3 regions of the Streptomyces sp. NPDC088252 genome follow, and region 1 is predicted to be linked to each of the others. Evidence: riboswitches for the same ligand, from Rfam matches in the RefSeq annotation. Region 1 holds a riboswitch; each other region holds the start of a gene.
What was found. Region 1 has a riboswitch for thiamine pyrophosphate ahead of thiO (glycine oxidase ThiO). Riboswitches for the same ligand answer to the same signal wherever they lie in the genome.
Positions count from the first base shown of each region.

Region 2: it holds a riboswitch for thiamine pyrophosphate, as region 1 does, so the genes downstream of both, thiC (phosphomethylpyrimidine synthase ThiC) here and thiO (glycine oxidase ThiO) in region 1, are expected to answer to the same signal.
Region 3: it holds a riboswitch for thiamine pyrophosphate, as region 1 does, so the genes downstream of both, ACIOHC_RS27490 (thiamine ABC transporter substrate-binding protein) here and thiO (glycine oxidase ThiO) in region 1, are expected to answer to the same signal.

Region 1 covers NZ_JBIURS010000013.1:195,114-200,516, forward strand. Annotated here, with positions in the region: gene ACIOHC_RS26205 (thiazole synthase) at 25-819, opposite strand; gene thiS (sulfur carrier protein ThiS) at 822-1,082, opposite strand; gene thiO (glycine oxidase ThiO) at 1,079-2,260, opposite strand; TPP riboswitch at 2,258-2,370, opposite strand; gene ACIOHC_RS26220 (hypothetical protein) at 2,422-2,784, shown strand; gene ACIOHC_RS26225 (NAD(P)/FAD-dependent oxidoreductase) at 2,794-4,047, shown strand; gene ACIOHC_RS26230 (Rv2175c family DNA-binding protein) at 4,119-4,484, shown strand; gene thiE (thiamine phosphate synthase) at 4,587-5,240, shown strand; gene metF (methylenetetrahydrofolate reductase [NAD(P)H]) at 5,340-5,403, shown strand, end outside.
Region 2 covers NZ_JBIURS010000002.1:624,076-629,478, reverse strand. Annotated here, with positions in the region: gene ACIOHC_RS06635 (metallophosphoesterase) at 1-769, shown strand, start outside; gene ACIOHC_RS06630 (hypothetical protein) at 952-1,776, shown strand; gene thiC (phosphomethylpyrimidine synthase ThiC) at 2,014-3,789, opposite strand; TPP riboswitch at 3,782-3,915, opposite strand; gene ACIOHC_RS06620 (YibE/F family protein) at 3,986-5,308, shown strand; gene ACIOHC_RS06615 (SsgA family sporulation/cell division regulator) at 5,389-5,403, opposite strand, start outside.
Region 3 covers NZ_JBIURS010000015.1:41,929-47,331, reverse strand. Annotated here, with positions in the region: gene ACIOHC_RS27500 (phosphatidate cytidylyltransferase) at 1-337, shown strand, start outside; gene rlmN (23S rRNA (adenine(2503)-C(2))-methyltransferase RlmN) at 439-1,545, shown strand; TPP riboswitch at 1,587-1,703, shown strand; gene ACIOHC_RS27490 (thiamine ABC transporter substrate-binding protein) at 1,777-2,889, shown strand; gene ACIOHC_RS27485 (ABC transporter permease) at 3,045-4,658, shown strand; gene ACIOHC_RS27480 (ABC transporter ATP-binding protein) at 4,661-5,403, shown strand, end outside.

The DNA of each region.
Region 1 (5,403 bases):
CGGGCCGCGGTGGGTCCCGGCGGATCAGAACGCCGGACGTTCCGGGTCCAGCACCGCGCGCCCCTCCACCGGTGACGAAGCCTCGGCGAAGTGCCGGCGCGGGATCCGGCCCGCGCGGCACGCCAGCCTCCCGCCCTCCACCGCGTGCCGCATCGCCGCGGCCATCAGCTCGGGTTCCTGCGCCCGGGTCACCGCGGACGCCAGCATCACCGCCGCGCACCCCAGCTCCATCGCGAGCGCCGCGTCCGACGCCGTTCCGGCGCCCGCGTCGAGGATCACCGGCACCTGGGCCTGCTCGACGATCAGCCGGAAGTTGTGCGGGTTGCGGATGCCGAGGCCGGAGCCGATGGGGGAGCCGAGCGGCATGATCGCCGCGCACCCCATGTCCTGGAGCCTGCGGGCCAGCACCGGGTCGTCATTGGTGTAGGGCAGCACGGTGAAGCCGTCGTCCACCAGGGTCTCCGCGGCGTCCAGCAGCTCGATCGGATCGGGCAGCAGGGTCCGCTCGTCGGCCACCACCTCCAGCTTGATCCAGTCGGTGCCGAGCGCCTCGCGGGCCAGCCGGGCGGTCAGCACGGCCTCGCCCGCGGTGAAGCAGCCCGCCGTGTTCGGCAGCACGCGGATGGAGAGCCGTCGGAGCACGGAGAGCACCGAACCCTGCACGGTCGGATCGAGGCGGCGCATCGCGACGGTGGTCAGTTCGGTACCGGAAGCGGTCAGCGACCGTTCGAGCACGTCGAGGCTGGGTGCCCCGCCGGTCCCCATGATCAGCCGGGAGCCGAAGGCGGTGTCGCCGAGAGTGAAGAGGTCGTCGGACATGGTCAGCCTCCCTGGACCGCGGTCAGGACCTCGACGCGGTCCCCGTCACCGAGTACGGCGGTGGACCACTGGCCGCGCGGGACGACGGTCTCGTTGACGGCGGCCGCTACGCCGGAGTGCGCGGCGGTCAGGGTGGCGACGAGGGCGCACAGAGTGGTGCCCGCGGCGAGCAGGCGGACCTCGCCGTTCACGGACACGGACAGGGGCGCGAGGCCGGGCTCGGGCGTGGAAGCGGCCATGGAGGGGGGTGTGGGCTCGGTCATGCGGGCTGCTCCTGACGTACGGGGGCGGCGGGCGAGAAACGGAACGGGGTGAAGGGGCGGGCCGGCTCGGGCAGCTCGCCGTCGGCCAGGAGTGCCGCCATGACGTCGCCGGTGATGGGGGTGAGCAGCACTCCGTTGCGGTGGTGGCCGGTGGCGAGGTGGAGGCCGGGCAGGGCGGTGGGGCCGAGCAGCGGCGCGTTGTCGGGGGAGGCGGGGCGCAGACCGGCACGGGTCTCGGTGAGCGGCAGTTCGGTGATGCCCGGCACCAGTTCGTGGGCGTCCCGCAGCAGTTCGTAGACGCCGCCCGCGGTGACGGTGGTGTCCCAGCCCATCTCCTCGCTGGTGGCGCCGACGACCAGTTCGCCGTTCTCACGCGGTACGAGATAGACATGGCTGCCCCGGACCACGGCCCGGACCGTCCGGGTGAGGAAGGGCGCGTACGCGGCGGGCACCGTCAGCCGCAGCACCTGCCCCTTCACCGGACGGACCGGCGGCACGACCTCGTCCGGCAGCCCCGGCAGCCTGCCGCTCAGGCTGCCCGCGGCGAGCACGACCTGGTCGGCGGTGAGTTCCGTGCCCCCGGCGAGGACGGCTCCGGCGGCCCGGTCGCGGACCACCGTCAGGCGCTCCACCCATCCGCGGTGGAAGACCACCCCGGCCCGTTCGCAGGCGGTCAGCAGAGCGGCGGCCAGCCGACGGGGATCGATCTGATGGTCGCCGTCGACCCGCAGACCGCCGCGGACGCCCGGCGCGAGCATCGGCTCCAGGCGCCGGCATTCGCGGCCGGTGAGCCACTCCGACTCCAGGCCGGAACGCTGCTGCAGGGCGTGCAGTTCCCGCAGATGGGCGCGGTCGTCGGAGTCCAGCGCGACAGCCAGCGTGCCGCAGGCGCGGAAGCCGGTCTCCCGCCCGCTCGCCGCCTCCAGTTCGGCCGCGAAGTCGGGATAGCGGGCGGCCGAGGCGACGTTGAGGCCCAGCAGCATCTGTTCGCCGTAGTGGAGTTCGGTGACGGCGGCCAGCATGCCGGCCGCCACCCGGGCGGCCCCGCCTCCCGGTTCGGGGTCGACGACCGCGGTGCGCAGTCCGCGTTGCGCGGCCCGCCAGGCGGTCACCAGACCGATGATCCCGCCCCCGATGACGAGGACGTCGGATCCGTCTCCGTTCCGTGTAGAACGCATGGGCGTCCAGCCCCTCCCTTCGCCGGCATGACCCGGATCAGGTTCGTACGGTCGGAGGCCGCCCAGCCTCCCTCTCAGCCCGGTGCGTCCGGGCTCCCGCGAGTGTTTTACGTTGGCCACCCTAAACCCCGCCCGCTGGACCCAGTAAGGGAGCAACCCCCGTGGCCCGTTCGCTCGACGGACTCGTCCTCTATCCGGTCGCCGACCAGGCCCCGGGGCAGGTCGGTACCCGTACCCGCTTCACGTACCACGAGGAGAACGGCCGGATCTGGGCCGAGTACGCAGGCGGCGACGTGGTCCGCGGCCACCTTGTCGGTACGCGCGTCGACGACACCCTCGACTTCCGCTACGTCCAGCTGAAGCAGGACGGAACGACCTCCTCCGGCCACTGTGTCTCCACCGTCGTCGACCTCGCGGACGGCAGGGTCCGGCTGGACGAGCGGTGGGAATGGGAGTCCCAGAACGGCAGCGGTACGAGCACGGTGGAGGAACTCCCCTTTCCTGACGATACGTCAGATGTTTAAGGTGTACGGGTGAGCGAGCAGCAGCAGTCGGAGCGACCGGACCGGCGGGCGGGGCGACGTGTCGTCATCGTCGGCGCCGGCATGGCCGGAGTACAGACGGCGGTGGCCCTGCGGGAGCAGGGCTTCACCGGTCCCGTCACCCTGATCGGTGCCGAACCGCACCAGCCCTACGACCGGCCCCCGCTGTCCAAGGCGGTACTGCTGGGCGAGGCCGAGGGCTCCGCGTTCGACGTCGACTTCGAGGCACTGGACATCGATCTGCGGCTGGGGTGCGAAGTCACCGGTGTGCGGCCCGGGGCGCACGAGCTGGACACGCCGTCAGGGCCTGTTCCCTACGACGTGCTGGTGGTCGCGACCGGCGCCGAACCGATCGTCCTGCCCGGTACCGAAGGCGTTCCCGGTGTCCATCTGCTGCGTACCCTCGACGACGCGGCACGACTGCGGCCCGTCCTCGACGAGCGGCACGGCGTCGTGGTCGTCGGAGCGGGCTGGATCGGCGCGGAGTTCGCCACCGCGGCCCGCGCCGCGGGCTGCGAGGTCACCGTCGTCGAGGCCGCCGACCGGCCGCTCGCCGGCGCGATGCCCGCCGAGGTGGCCGCCCCGATGGCCGCCTGGTACGCCGAGAGCGGCGCCGAACTCCTCACCGGGGCCCGGGTCGAGCGCATCGAATCCGGCCGCGTGATCCTGGCGGACGGCCGCGTGATCCCGGCCGGAGCGGTCGTCGTCGGCATCGGCGCACGGCCCTCCACCGCCTGGCTGGCCGGTTCCGGCATCGCCCTCGGCCCCGACGGATCGGTGACCGCCGACGATGCGCTGCGCACCTCGCTGCCCGATGTGTACGCGGTGGGCGACTGCGCCTCGTTCCCCTCCGCCCGATACGGCGAACGCCTTCTCGTCCACCACTGGGACAACGCCCTCCAGGGCCCGCGCACCGCCGCCGCCAACATCATCGCGGCAGGGGCCGGGGAAGGTCCGGCGCCGCAGACGTACGACCCCGTGCCGTACTTCTGGTCCGAGCAGTTCGGCCGGTTCGTGCAGTACGCGGGCCACTGTGCGGCGGCCGACACCCTGCTGTGGCGCGGCGATCCGGCGGACCCCTCCTGGTCGGTGTGCTGGCTGCGCGACGGCGTCCTGGTCGCGGTCCTCGCCGTCGGCCGCCCCCGCGACCTGGCGCAGGGGCGCAGGCTCATCGAGGCGGGGGCGCGGCTCGATCCGGCCCGGGTCGCGGATCCCTCCGTACCGCTGAAGTCGGCGACCCCCTGACGGCGTACCCCGCACCCCCGTACGGTCGGCCCGGCTACCGACTGTCGGTCCGGGATGGCACGCTTGTCCCCGTGACCGAGATTGACGCAAAGATCGATGCTCTCGTCCCTGCCTGGCTCCACCTCCCCGACATCGCGGAAATGCTCGATGTCGAGGTGACGCGCGTGCGGCAGCTGGTCAAGGAGGGCCAGCTCATCGCCGTACGACGTGGAGAGAACCGGGCGCTGCAGGTGCCTGCCGCCTTCATCGCGGGCAACAAGGTCGTCAAGGGCCTCTCCGGCACCCTGACGCTGCTGCGGGACGACGGCTTCACCGACGAAGAGATGCTGGAATGGCTCTTCACCCCCGACCCGACCCTGCCCGGCACCCCCGCCCAGGCGCTGAGCGAGAATCGCGGCACGGAGGTGAAGCGTCGCGCCCAGGCGCTCGCCGTCTGACCGCCTGCCGTAGGTGAGGTGCGGGCCCGCGGTATCGCGCGGCCCGCACCCAGCACCGTTCCGACAACCGCTCCACGACGCTCTCCAGGGGGGAACCGCTCCATGCCCACGCCTCGCGCGCTGCTGTCCGAAGCCCGGCTGTATCTGTGCACGGACGCCCGCAAGCGGCAGGGCGACCTCCCCGCCTTCCTGGACGCCGTCCTCTCCAGCGGGGTGGACATCGTCCAGCTGCGCGACAAGGGCATGGAAGCGGCCGAGGAGCTCGAACACCTGGCCGTCCTCGCCGAGGCCTGCAGGCGCCACGGCAAGCTCCTCGCGGTGAACGACCGGGCCGACGTCGCCCACGCCATCGGCTCCGACGTGCTGCATCTCGGCCAGGGCGACCTGCCGGTGCCCGCCGCCCGCGCCGTCATCGGCGAGGAGGTGGTGATCGGCCGCTCCACCCACGCGGAGCCCGAGGTCGACGCGGCCGTCGCCGAGCCCGGTGTGGACTACTTCTGCACCGGCCCCTGCTGGCCCACGCCGACCAAGCCCGGCCGGCCCGCCCCCGGTCTGGACCTGGTGCGCTACGCCGCCTCGCTCGGCACGCGGCGCCCGTGGTTCGCCATCGGCGGGATCGACGCGGGCAATCTCGACGAGGTGCTGGACGCCGGAGCCCGCCGGGTGGTCGTCGTGCGGGCGATCACCGAGGCCGCCGACCCCGCCGCCGCCACCGCGGAGCTCGCCGGGCGAATCCGGGCACGCGCTGGGGACTGATCCGGCCAGATGTCCGAGGAGTGGACAAACAGCCAGTCAATTCGGACAATTAACGCTGGTCTGGTCCTGTGGTCGTCGCACTCTGGTTAACCTGCCCGTATGGCCCTTGGCACATCTTCCACCAGGACGGATCACGCGCGTACGGTGCGTGAGCTCCTCGCGA
Region 2 (5,403 bases), on a different contig from region 1:
CCACGCCGCGCTCGCCGAACAGGGCCTCATCGACGCCGAGGGCAACTGGTCCGCGGGCAATGCCCGGCTCTGGTTCCTCGGCGACTTCACCGACCGCGGCCCCGATGGCATCGGCGTCATCGACCTGGTGATGCGTCTCTCCGCCGAGGCAGCGGCCGCCGGCGGCTACTGCAAGGCCCTGATGGGCAATCACGAACTGCTGCTCATCGGCGCCAAGCGGTTCGGCGACACCCCGGTGAACTCCGGCGCGGGCACCGCCACCTTCCAGGCCGCCTGGCTGCTCAACGGCGGCCAGAAGAACGACATGGAGCGGCTTCAAGATGTCCACCTCCAGTGGATGTCCCGGCTCGACGCGATCGTCGAGGAGGACGGGCATCTGCTGATGCACTCCGACACGACGGCGTACCTCGACTACGGCACCAACATCGAGGACGTCAACGACACCGTGCACGCCATTCTCACGCGTAACGACGCCGACGAGTGCTGGGACCTGTTCCGGAAGCTCACCAAGCGGTTCGCCTTCCGCGACGAGGCGGGTCCACAGGCCGTCCGGGAACTGATGTCGGCCTATGGCGGACATCGCATCGTCCATGGTCACAGCCCCATTCCGTACCTTCTCGGCGAGGTCGGCTCGGAGGACGGAGAGGACGGTTCCGGCCCCGTGGTCGAAGGGCCGCACGTCTACGCGGACGGCCTCGCCATCGCCATGGACGGCGGAGTGACCATGGCCGGAAAGCTACTGGTCGTCCAACTGCCCCTGCATGTCTGACGTTCCTCCGGGAAGACGCTTCCACGACCTGACCGCGCCGATCACTGGGCCTATTTCCGGAAACCCCCTGTCACCCCGTGCCGTGGGCGCTCTACCATCGGCGTATCAGTAGCAGGCTCTCCTCCGTTTCCGCCCAACTGCCCGGCCCGAGCGGGTACTCAGGCCCAACGGAGCATCGGGGGATGCACATGAAAAGCGCTCCGCACCTGCTGACCGAGGACCGCCCCGAGTACGAGCGGATCCTCGACGACGCACTGCGCCACGCACATGAACGACCGGATCTGGCCGCGGTCGGCGAGCGGCTCAATGCCGTCCAGTTGCGCACCATGGCGCTGGACGCCACGGCGCTGATCACGGCCACGGCCGCCACCGAGTACGAGCACTATGTGAAGGCCCGGCAAGAGCTGCGTGGACCGGTCGAAGGAGCGGGCGAGGATTCGGGTGTCGGTCCCGGCACGGGCCGTCAGAACCGGTCGGGCGCCGGCATAGGGGCTGTCATAACGGTTCTGGCGCCTGTGCTCGCCGGCACCGCCGCCTTCATATTCCTGCTGGCCGGCTATCTGCTGAAACTGCTCAGCCCGCCGCCGTCCTTCGCCTCCACCATGGTCACCGCGGGCTGGTTCTTCGCGGCGGTGATGGCCGCCGCGATCCTCGCCGCCGCCGTCGGACTGCTCATCACCGCGCTGCGCAACGGCTCGACGTCGCAGCCCTCCGAGGACGCCGAGGACGAGCTGCCGGAGGATGTGGCACGCGCCCGGGAGGCATGGCGCCACGCGCTGCTGGAACGCGGCATCCTGCCGTTCCTCAGGGACGCGCTCGCCGACCCCGAGGCCGGCCGCGCGTCGCGCACACCGCATCGCTCGGCGAACCGCATCCCGAAGATCGGCTACAGCAGACCGGACTTCACGAGCCCGGACGAGGGCCCGGCGGCAGGCCCACGCCCGACGTTCACCAGCCCGGACTTCACCAGCCCCGACTTCGGCGGGCCCGAGCACGAACCGGACTGACCGGGTCCGGTCGTATCGACGACCACCGGTAACGGCCTGATCGACCCTCTATCGTGCACCAGGCCGTAAGTCCCTTACTACAGCGCGATCCTGATGATCAGTCGCCTCCTGCGCCGCCCCGTTCGCCGACTCTCCGACGCCACCGCGCCCCGGTCCCGCCGCGCGCCCGGAGAGCGGCGGACGGGTGGCGAAAGTCCGCGAGAAGACCTTCGCCACCCCCGGCGCCGTGCGACGGGCTCAGTCCGCGATCGGCAGATAGACGCGGTTGCCCGCCGCCGCGAATTCCCTGGACTTCTCCGCCATGCCCGCGTCGATCTCGGCCTGGGAACCGCCGTGTTCACGACGGATGTCCTGGGAGATCTTCATCGAGCAGAACTTCGGGCCGCACATCGAGCAGAAGTGCGCCGTCTTCGCAGGCTCGGCCGGCAGCGTCTCGTCATGGAACTCCCTTGCCGTGACCGGGTCGAGAGCCAGGTTGAACTGGTCCTCCCAGCGGAATTCGAAGCGGGCGTCGGAGAGCGCGTCGTCCCAGTCCTGCGCCCCCGGATGCCCCTTGGCGAGGTCCGCCGCATGGGCCGCGATCTTGTACGTGATGACGCCGGTCTTCACATCGTCCCGGTTGGGCAGGCCCAGGTGCTCCTTGGGCGTGACGCAGCAGAGCATCGCCGTGCCCCACCAGGCGATCATCGCCGCGCCGATGCCCGAGGTGATGTGGTCGTACGCCGGAGCGACATCGGTGGTCAGCGGGCCGAGCGTGTAGAACGGCGCCTCCTCGCAGATCTCCTGCTGCAGGTCGATGTTCTCCTTGATCTTGTGCATCGGGACATGGCCCGGCCCCTCGATCATGGTCTGCACGCCGAACCGCTTGGCGATCGTGTTCAGCTCACCGAGCGTGCGCAGTTCGGCGAACTGGGCCTCGTCGTTGGCGTCGGCGATCGACCCGGGGCGCAGCCCGTCGCCCAGCGAGTACGTCACGTCGTACGTGGCGAGGATCTCGCAGAGCTCCTCGAAGTGCTCGTACAGGAACGACTCCTTGTGGTGCGCGAGGCACCACGCCGCCATGATCGAGCCGCCGCGGGAGACGATGCCGGTCTTGCGGCGGGCGGTCAGCGGAACGTACAGCAGGCGCACGCCGGCGTGGACCGTCATGTAGTCGACGCCCTGCTCGGCCTGCTCGATGACAGTGTCCTTGTAGATCTCCCAGGTCAGCTCCTCGGCCCTGCCGTCGACCTTTTCGAGGGCCTGGTAGAGGGGGACGGTGCCGATCGGCACGGGGGAGTTGCGCAGAACCCACTCACGGGTGGTGTGAATGTTGCGTCCGGTGGAAAGGTCCATGACCGTGTCGGCGCCCCAACGCGTCGCCCATGTCATCTTCTCCACCTCCTCCTCGATGGAGGACGTCACCGCGGAGTTGCCGATGTTTGCATTGACCTTCACCAGGAACCGCTTGCCGATGATCATCGGCTCGGTCTCGGGATGGTTGACATTGGCCGGCAGCACGGCCCGGCCCGCGGCGATCTCTTCGCGCACCACCTCTGGTTCGACGTCCTCCCGGATCGCCACGTACTCCATCTCCGGAGTGATCTCGCCCCGGCGGGCGTACGCGAGCTGGGTGACCGGCCGGCCGTCCCGGCTGCGGCGGGGCAGCCGCGGGCGGCCGGGGAAGACGGCGTCGAGGTTGCGCAGCCCGCCACGCGGCGAGGTGTGCTTGAGCCCGTCGTCCTCGGGGCGGGCCGGGCGGCCCGGGTACTCCTCGGTGTCGCCGCGCGCGATGATCCAGTTCTCCCGCAGCGGTGCGAGACCGCGACGGACATCGGTCTCGGTGGTGGGATCGGTGTACGGCCCCGACGTGTCGTACAACGTCACGTCCTTGCCGTTGGTGAGGTGCACCTGACGGACCGGCACCCGGAGGTCCGGGCGTGAGCCCTGGACGTACCCCTTGTGCCAGCCGATGGACTTCCCGGCCTCGTCGCTCTGGTTCGAGGCAGGCGTGCGTGCGTCCGATGTGGTCATGAGACCTACTCCCTACGCCGGCATTACCCGGTAACAGGTTCGGCGGTCGGCGCAGCCTGTCCCGTACAGATGTACGGATATCAGCGCCCTCTCAGCCCGGTGCTCCGAGCTCCCGCGTGTGCAAAGGTCCCCCCACGCTAGCGCCCTGTCCGGCGGAATGAACAGAGGGCCCTTTCCTTCTTGCGATGATCGGCCGGTGACGTCCCCCCAGCACGACCCCGACCCGCAGGGCCATCAGCACGGCCATTCCCACGGCCACGGCCCTGCAGCGCCCGTCTCCAAGCATCTGCGCAAGGTCATCGCCGCCGTACTGATCCCGTTCGCCACCGCGGTCGTCGTCGGCCTGGTGGCGCTCTGGCCGGGAGGTGCGCCCTCGCACGAGCGGACCGGTGTCGGTTTCGACCGGCAGACCCAGCAGGCCAAGGTGGTGAGGATCGACAAGGTGGACTGCAAGGAAGTGAACGCCGCCCAGATGCCCACCAGTGGCGACACCACGACGCCGCCGGGGAACGGGGCGGGGTTGTGCGAGAAAGCCACCGTCGAAGTGACGACCGGTCATGACACGGGCCGGACTTTCCTCGAGATCGTCCAGCCCGACGCACCGCGTCAGTTGCGCGAGGGACAGGGAGTGGTCGTGGCGTACGCCCCCGACGCCCCCCGTGATCTGCAGTACTCGGTGACGGATGTGAACCGGAAGTTCCCGATGACGCTGCTGGCCGGGATCTTCGCCCTGGTGGTGGTCGCGGTGGGCAGGATGCGCGGCGTGATGGCACTGGTCGCGCTCGCCGTGTCGTTCGCCGTGCTGACCCTGTTCATCCTCCCGGCCGTCCTCCAGGGCTCGAATCCACTGCTCGTCGCAGTGATCGGGGCCAGTGCGATCATGCTGATCGCGCTCTACATGTGCCACGGCCTGACCGCCCGCACCTCGGTCGCCGTCATCGGCACCCTGATCTCCCTGCTGCTGATCGGGCTGCTCGGATCACTCTTCATCGGCTGGGCCGCCCTGACCGGCAACACCGATGACAGCACCGGCCTCATCCACGGCCTGTACCCGCACATCGACATGAGCGGTCTACTGCTGGCCGGTGTGATCATCGGCTCGCTCGGGGTGCTCGACGATGTGACGGTCACCCAGACATCAGCGGTCTGGGAACTGCACCAGGCGAACCCGACGATGGGTGCGCGGGGTCTCTACCGGGCAGGGATCAGGATCGGGCGCGATCACATCGCCTCGGTCGTCAATACGCTGGTGCTGGCCTACGCGGGTGCCGCGCTGCCGCTGCTGCTGCTGTTCTCGATCGCCCGGAGCAGCGTGGGGACGGTGGCCAACAGCGAACTGGTGGCGGAGGAGATCGTACGAACGCTGGTCGGCTCGATCGGACTGGTCGCCTCGGTACCGGTGACGACCGTGCTCGCCGCGCTGGTCGTCTCCGCGGACCGCACGGGGCTCGGCGCGGAAGCCGTAGCTCCAGCACCCGTACGGACCGGGAAGGGCCGCCGTCGAAGGGCGAGGGCTTGAACGCCTCCACACGGAGAGCGATTCACCCATTCGGCGGGTGTCGTGTTCGACCGGCGGGCCGACCTGCGGCGCCGCGCTCTTCAGCCGGCGTTCTG
Region 3 (5,403 bases), on a different contig from region 1:
CTTCGGGAAGCACAAGCTCGCGCCGCGCATCAGCCCCGGAAAGACCCGCGAGGGGCTGTTCGGGGCCATCGCCTTCGCGATGGTCGCCGGGGCGCTGTGCATGCAGTTCCTGATCGACGGCGGTTCCTGGTGGCAGGGGCTGGTGCTGGGGCTCGCGGTCGCGGTCAGCGCCACCCTCGGCGACCTGGGCGAGTCGATGATCAAGCGGGACCTCGGCATCAAGGACATGGGCACGCTGCTGCCGGGGCACGGCGGCATCATGGACCGGCTGGACTCGCTCCTGCCGACCGCCCCGGTGGTCTGGCTGCTGCTGGTGCTGTTCGTGGGTTCCGGCTGATCTGCGAGATCCACCGTCCTGACCTGGGCATTCATGCGTGAGGGTCCGTCGTCCACAGGGCGGCGGGCCCTCATCGTTGCGTCTGCGACACTGGATGGACCATGCCTAAGCCCGGAGAACTCACTTTCGTCGCGCCCCGCGGAGCCAAGAAGCCGCCGCGGCACCTCGCCGACCTCACGCCCGCCGAGCGCAAGGAAGCGGTCGCCGCGATCGGCGAGAAGCCGTTCCGCGCCCAGCAGCTCTCGCAGCACTACTTCGCGCGGTACGCGCGCGACCCGGCCGAGTGGACCAACATCCCGGCCGGTTCGAGGGACAAGCTCGCCGAGGCGATGTTCCCCGACCTGATGTCCGTGGTCCGCCACATCAGCTGTGACGACGACACCACCCGTAAGACGCTGTGGAAGCTGCACGACGGGACGCTCGTCGAGTCCGTCCTGATGCGCTACCCGGAGCGGGTGACGATGTGCATCTCGTCCCAGGCGGGATGCGGGATGAACTGTCCGTTCTGCGCGACGGGACAGGCCGGTCTCGACCGCAATCTGTCGACCGCCGAGATCGTTCACCAGATCGTGGACGGCATGCGGGCCCTGCGCGACGGGGAGGTCCCCGGAGGCCCGGCACGGCTCTCCAACATCGTCTTCATGGGCATGGGTGAACCGCTCGCCAACTACAACCGGGTGGTCGGCGCGATCCGTCGCCTGACCGACCCGGAGCCGGACGGCCTGGGGCTCTCGCAGCGCGGGATCACCGTCTCCACCGTGGGTCTGGTGCCCGCGATGCTGCGCTTCGCCGACGAGGGTTTCAAGTGCCGTCTCGCCGTGTCCCTGCACGCGCCGGACGACGAACTGCGCGACACGCTCGTCCCCGTGAACACGCGGTGGAAGGTGCGCGAGGTGCTGGACGCGGCGTGGGAGTACGCGGAGAAGTCCGGTCGCCGGGTCTCCATCGAGTACGCGTTGATCCGGGACATCAACGACCAGGCGTGGCGCGGTGATCTGCTCGGCCGGCTCCTCAAGGGCAAGCGGGTGCACGTCAATCTGATCCCGCTGAACCCGACGCCCGGCTCCAAGTGGACCGCCTCGCGGCCCGAGGACGAGAAGGCCTTCGTCGAGGCGATCGCGGCCCACGGGGTGCCGGTGACGGTGCGGGACACCCGCGGCCAGGAGATCGACGGAGCCTGTGGACAGCTGGCGGCGGCCGAGCGCTGAGGCCGGGACGGCCCGTGTAACCTGGGCCTGAAATCAACTTCATATTCCGACAGGGGAGCGCCACAGCGCTGAGAGTGCGGCACCGAGGACAGGTCGTCCGCAGACCCTCTGAACCTCGCCCGGGTCATTCCGGGTAGGAAGTTCGGTCATCAACTCATGCTGTTGCGCCCTGCCCGCATTGCGCGGGCGGGGCCGCGTCTCTTCCTGGCCAAAACCCAGGAGGAATCCACAATGAGCACCACACGCAGAACCAAGCAGCTCGCGGCGACTGCTGCCGCTGCCGCGCTCGGCGTCACGGCGCTGGCCGGATGCGGGAGTTCCGACAAGTCCGCCTCCGGTTCCGGCGGCACGAAGGGCTCCGGCTCGAAGACCGTGACGCTCGTCAGCCACGACTCCTTCAACGCCTCCCCGGACGTGCTGAAGGAGTTCACCAAGGAGACCGGCTACACCGTCAAGGTGCTGAAGAGCGGCGACGCCGGTGTCGCGCTCAACCAGGAGATCCTGACCAAGGGTTCCCCGCGCGGCGACGTGTTCTTCGGCGTCGACAACACCTTGCTCTCCCGTGCCCTGGACAGCGGGCTCTTCACGCCGTACGAGGCGAAGGGCATCGACCGGGTGGCGGCCGACACGCGGCTGGACGGCGCCGGGCACCGGGTCACCCCGATCGACACCGGCGACATCTGCGTCAACTACGACAAGAAGTACTTCGCCGACAAGAAGCTGGCACCGCCGCGTTCCTTCGACGACCTGGCGAAGCCCGCGTACAAGAACCTCCTCGTCACCGAGAACGCCGCGACCTCATCGCCCGGCCTCGGCTTTCTCCTCGGCACCGTCGCCACTTACGGCGACAAGGGCTACCAGGACTACTGGAAGAAGCTGAAGAGCAACGGCGTCAAGGTCGTCGACGGCTGGGAGCAGGCCTACAACGAGGAGTTCTCCGGCTCCGCGGGCGGCCGGAAGGCGAAGGCCGACCGGCCGCTGGTCGTCTCGTACGCCTCCAGCCCGCCCGTCGAGGTGCTCTACGCGAAGCCGCAGCCGGCCGAGGCCCCCACCGGCGTCGCCACCGGGACCTGCTTCCGCCAGATAGAGTTCGCCGGTCTGCTGAACGGTGCGAAGAACGAGGCGGGCGGCAAGGCCCTGCTGGACTTCCTGATCAGCAAGCGGTTCCAGGAGGACATGCCGCTCAACATGTTCGTGAACCCGGTCACCGAGGGTGCGAAACTGCCCGAGCTCTTCACGAAGTTCGGTGCGAGGGTCGACAGGCCGACGACTCTTGCCCCTGATCGGATCTCCAAGAACCGTGAGCAGTGGGTCCAGTCGTGGTCCTCGCTCGTAGTGAAGTAGCGAAGACTCCCGTACGCGGATCGGACGCGGGCGGGAAGGGCGCGCCCGAGGGGGACGAGCAGCGGACGCGTGGCGAGGAGCCGCGCGGCCGCTTCGGGCGCGTGGACCCGGTGCGCGCGAAGGCGTGGCGCGGGAACGCGGTGCGGCTCGGTCTGATGGCCGTGCCCGTCGCGTTCTTCGCGCTGTTCTTCGCCTACCCCGTCACCGCCATCGTCGGCCGCGGGCTGAAGGCCGACGGCGTCTGGCAGTTCGGCCGGATCGGCGAAGTGCTGACCCGGCCGGACATCCGTGACGTCCTCTGGTTCACCACCTGGCAGGCGCTCGCCTCGACCGCGCTGACCCTGCTGATCGCGTTGCCCGGCGCCTATGTCTTCGCCCGTCTCGACTTCCCCGGCAAACAACTGCTGCGGGCGGTCGTCACCATTCCGTTCGTCCTGCCCACCGTCGTCGTCGGGACGGCCTTCCTGGCGCTGCTCGGGCGCGGCGGGTTCCTCGACCAGCTCTGGGGCGTACGGCTCGACACCACGGTCTGGGCGATTCTGCTCGCCCATGTCTTCTTCAACTACGCGGTGGTCGTACGGACCGTGGGCGGGCTGTGGTCACAGCTCGACCCGCGGCAGGAGGAGGCCGCCCGGGTACTGGGCGCCGGACGGTTCGCCGCCTGGCGACGGGTCACCCTGCCCGCCCTGGCACCCGCCGTGGCCGCCGCCGGGCTGATGGTCTTCCTCTTCACCTTCACCTCCTTCGGGGTCGTGCAGATCCTCGGCGGTCCGGGGTACGCCACGCTGGAGGTGGAGATCTACCGGCAGACCGCCCAACTGCTCGCCCTGCCGACGGCCGCCGTACTGACGCTGGTGCAGTTCGCCGCCGTCGGAGCGATCCTCGCCGTGCACGCGTGGACCGTACGGCGCAGGGAGACCGCGCTGAAGCTGGTCGACCCGGCACAGACCGCCCGCAGGCCGCGCGGCGCCGGGCAGTGGTCGCTCCTCGGCGGGGTGCTGCTGACCGTGCTGCTGCTGATACTGCTGCCGCTCGGGGTACTGGTGGAACGCTCGCTGGACACTCCCGGGGGCCATGGCCTGGACTTCTACCGTGCCCTGCAGTCCGTGGACGCGGGCGGCGGTACGTTCCTGGTCGCACCGCTTCAAGCGATCTGGAACTCGATCCAGTACGCACTGGTCGCGACGGTCATCGCGCTGTTCGTCGGCGGGCTCGCCGCCGCGGCGCTGACCCGGCGCGCCGGGCGGCTCGTCCGCGGCTTCGACGCGTTGCTGATGCTGCCGCTCGGGGTCTCCGCGGTCACCGTGGGCTTCGGCTTTCTGATCACGCTGGACAAGCCGCCGCTGGACCTGCGGACTTCATGGATCCTGGTGCCGCTGGCCCAGGCGCTGGTCGGTGTGCCCTTCGTCGTACGGACGATGCTGCCGGTCCTGCGGGCGGTGGACGGCCGGCTGCGGGAGGCGGCGGCGGTGCTCGGGGCGTCCCCGCTGCGGGCCTGGCGGGAGGTCGATCTGCCCTTGGTACGGCGGGCGTTGCTGGTCGCGGCCGGCTTCGCGTTCGCCGTGTCGCTGGGTGAGTTCGGCGCGACGGTGTTCATCGCGCGGCCCGACCGCCCGACGCTGCCGGTCGCCGTGGCCCGCCTGCTGGGGCGGCCCGGGGAGCTCAACTACGGCCAGGCGATGGCGCTGAGCACCATTCTGATGGTGGTCTGCGCCGTCTCGCTGCTGCTGCTCGAACGTATCCGTACCGACCGATCCGGGGAGTTCTAGGGATGCTGACACTGGAATCGGCCACGGTTCGCTTCGGTGAGCGGGCGGCGCTCGACAGGGTGGACCTCGACGTCGCCGAGCACGAGATCGTGTGCGTGCTGGGGCCGAGCGGCAGCGGCAAGTCGACCCTGCTGCGGGTGGTCGCCGGGCTGCGTCCGCCGGACGGCGGCCGGGTGCTGCTGGACGGCGCGGACCAGGCCGGGGTGCCGGTGCACCGGCGTGGTCTCGGCCTGATGTTCCAGGACCACCAGCTGTTCCCGCACCGGGACGTCGGTGCGAATGTCGCCTTCGGGCTGCGGATGCGCGGGGTCTCGCGACGGGACCAGGAGCTCAGGGTCGCGGAACTCCTGGGCCTGGTGGGCCTGCCCGGCGCGGAACGCCGGGCCGTCGCCGCGCTGTCCGGCGGTGAGCAGCAGCGAGTGGCCCTCGCGCGGGCCCTCGCCCCGCGACCGAAACTGCTGATGCTGGACGAGCCGCTCGGCCAGCTCGACCGCGGCCTGCGCGAGCGGCTCGTCGTCGAACTGCGGACGCTCTTCGGGCGGTTGGGCACGACGGTGCTCGCCGTCACCCATGACCAGGGCGAGGCGTTCGCCCTGGCCGACCGGGTGGTGGTGATGCGCGAAGGGCGGATCGCGCAGGTGGGGACCCCGCTGGAGGTCTGGCAGCGGCCGGCGTCCGCCTTCGTCGCCCGGTTCCTCGGTTTCGACAACGTGGTGGAGGCGACGGTGTCCGGTACGGCCGCCGA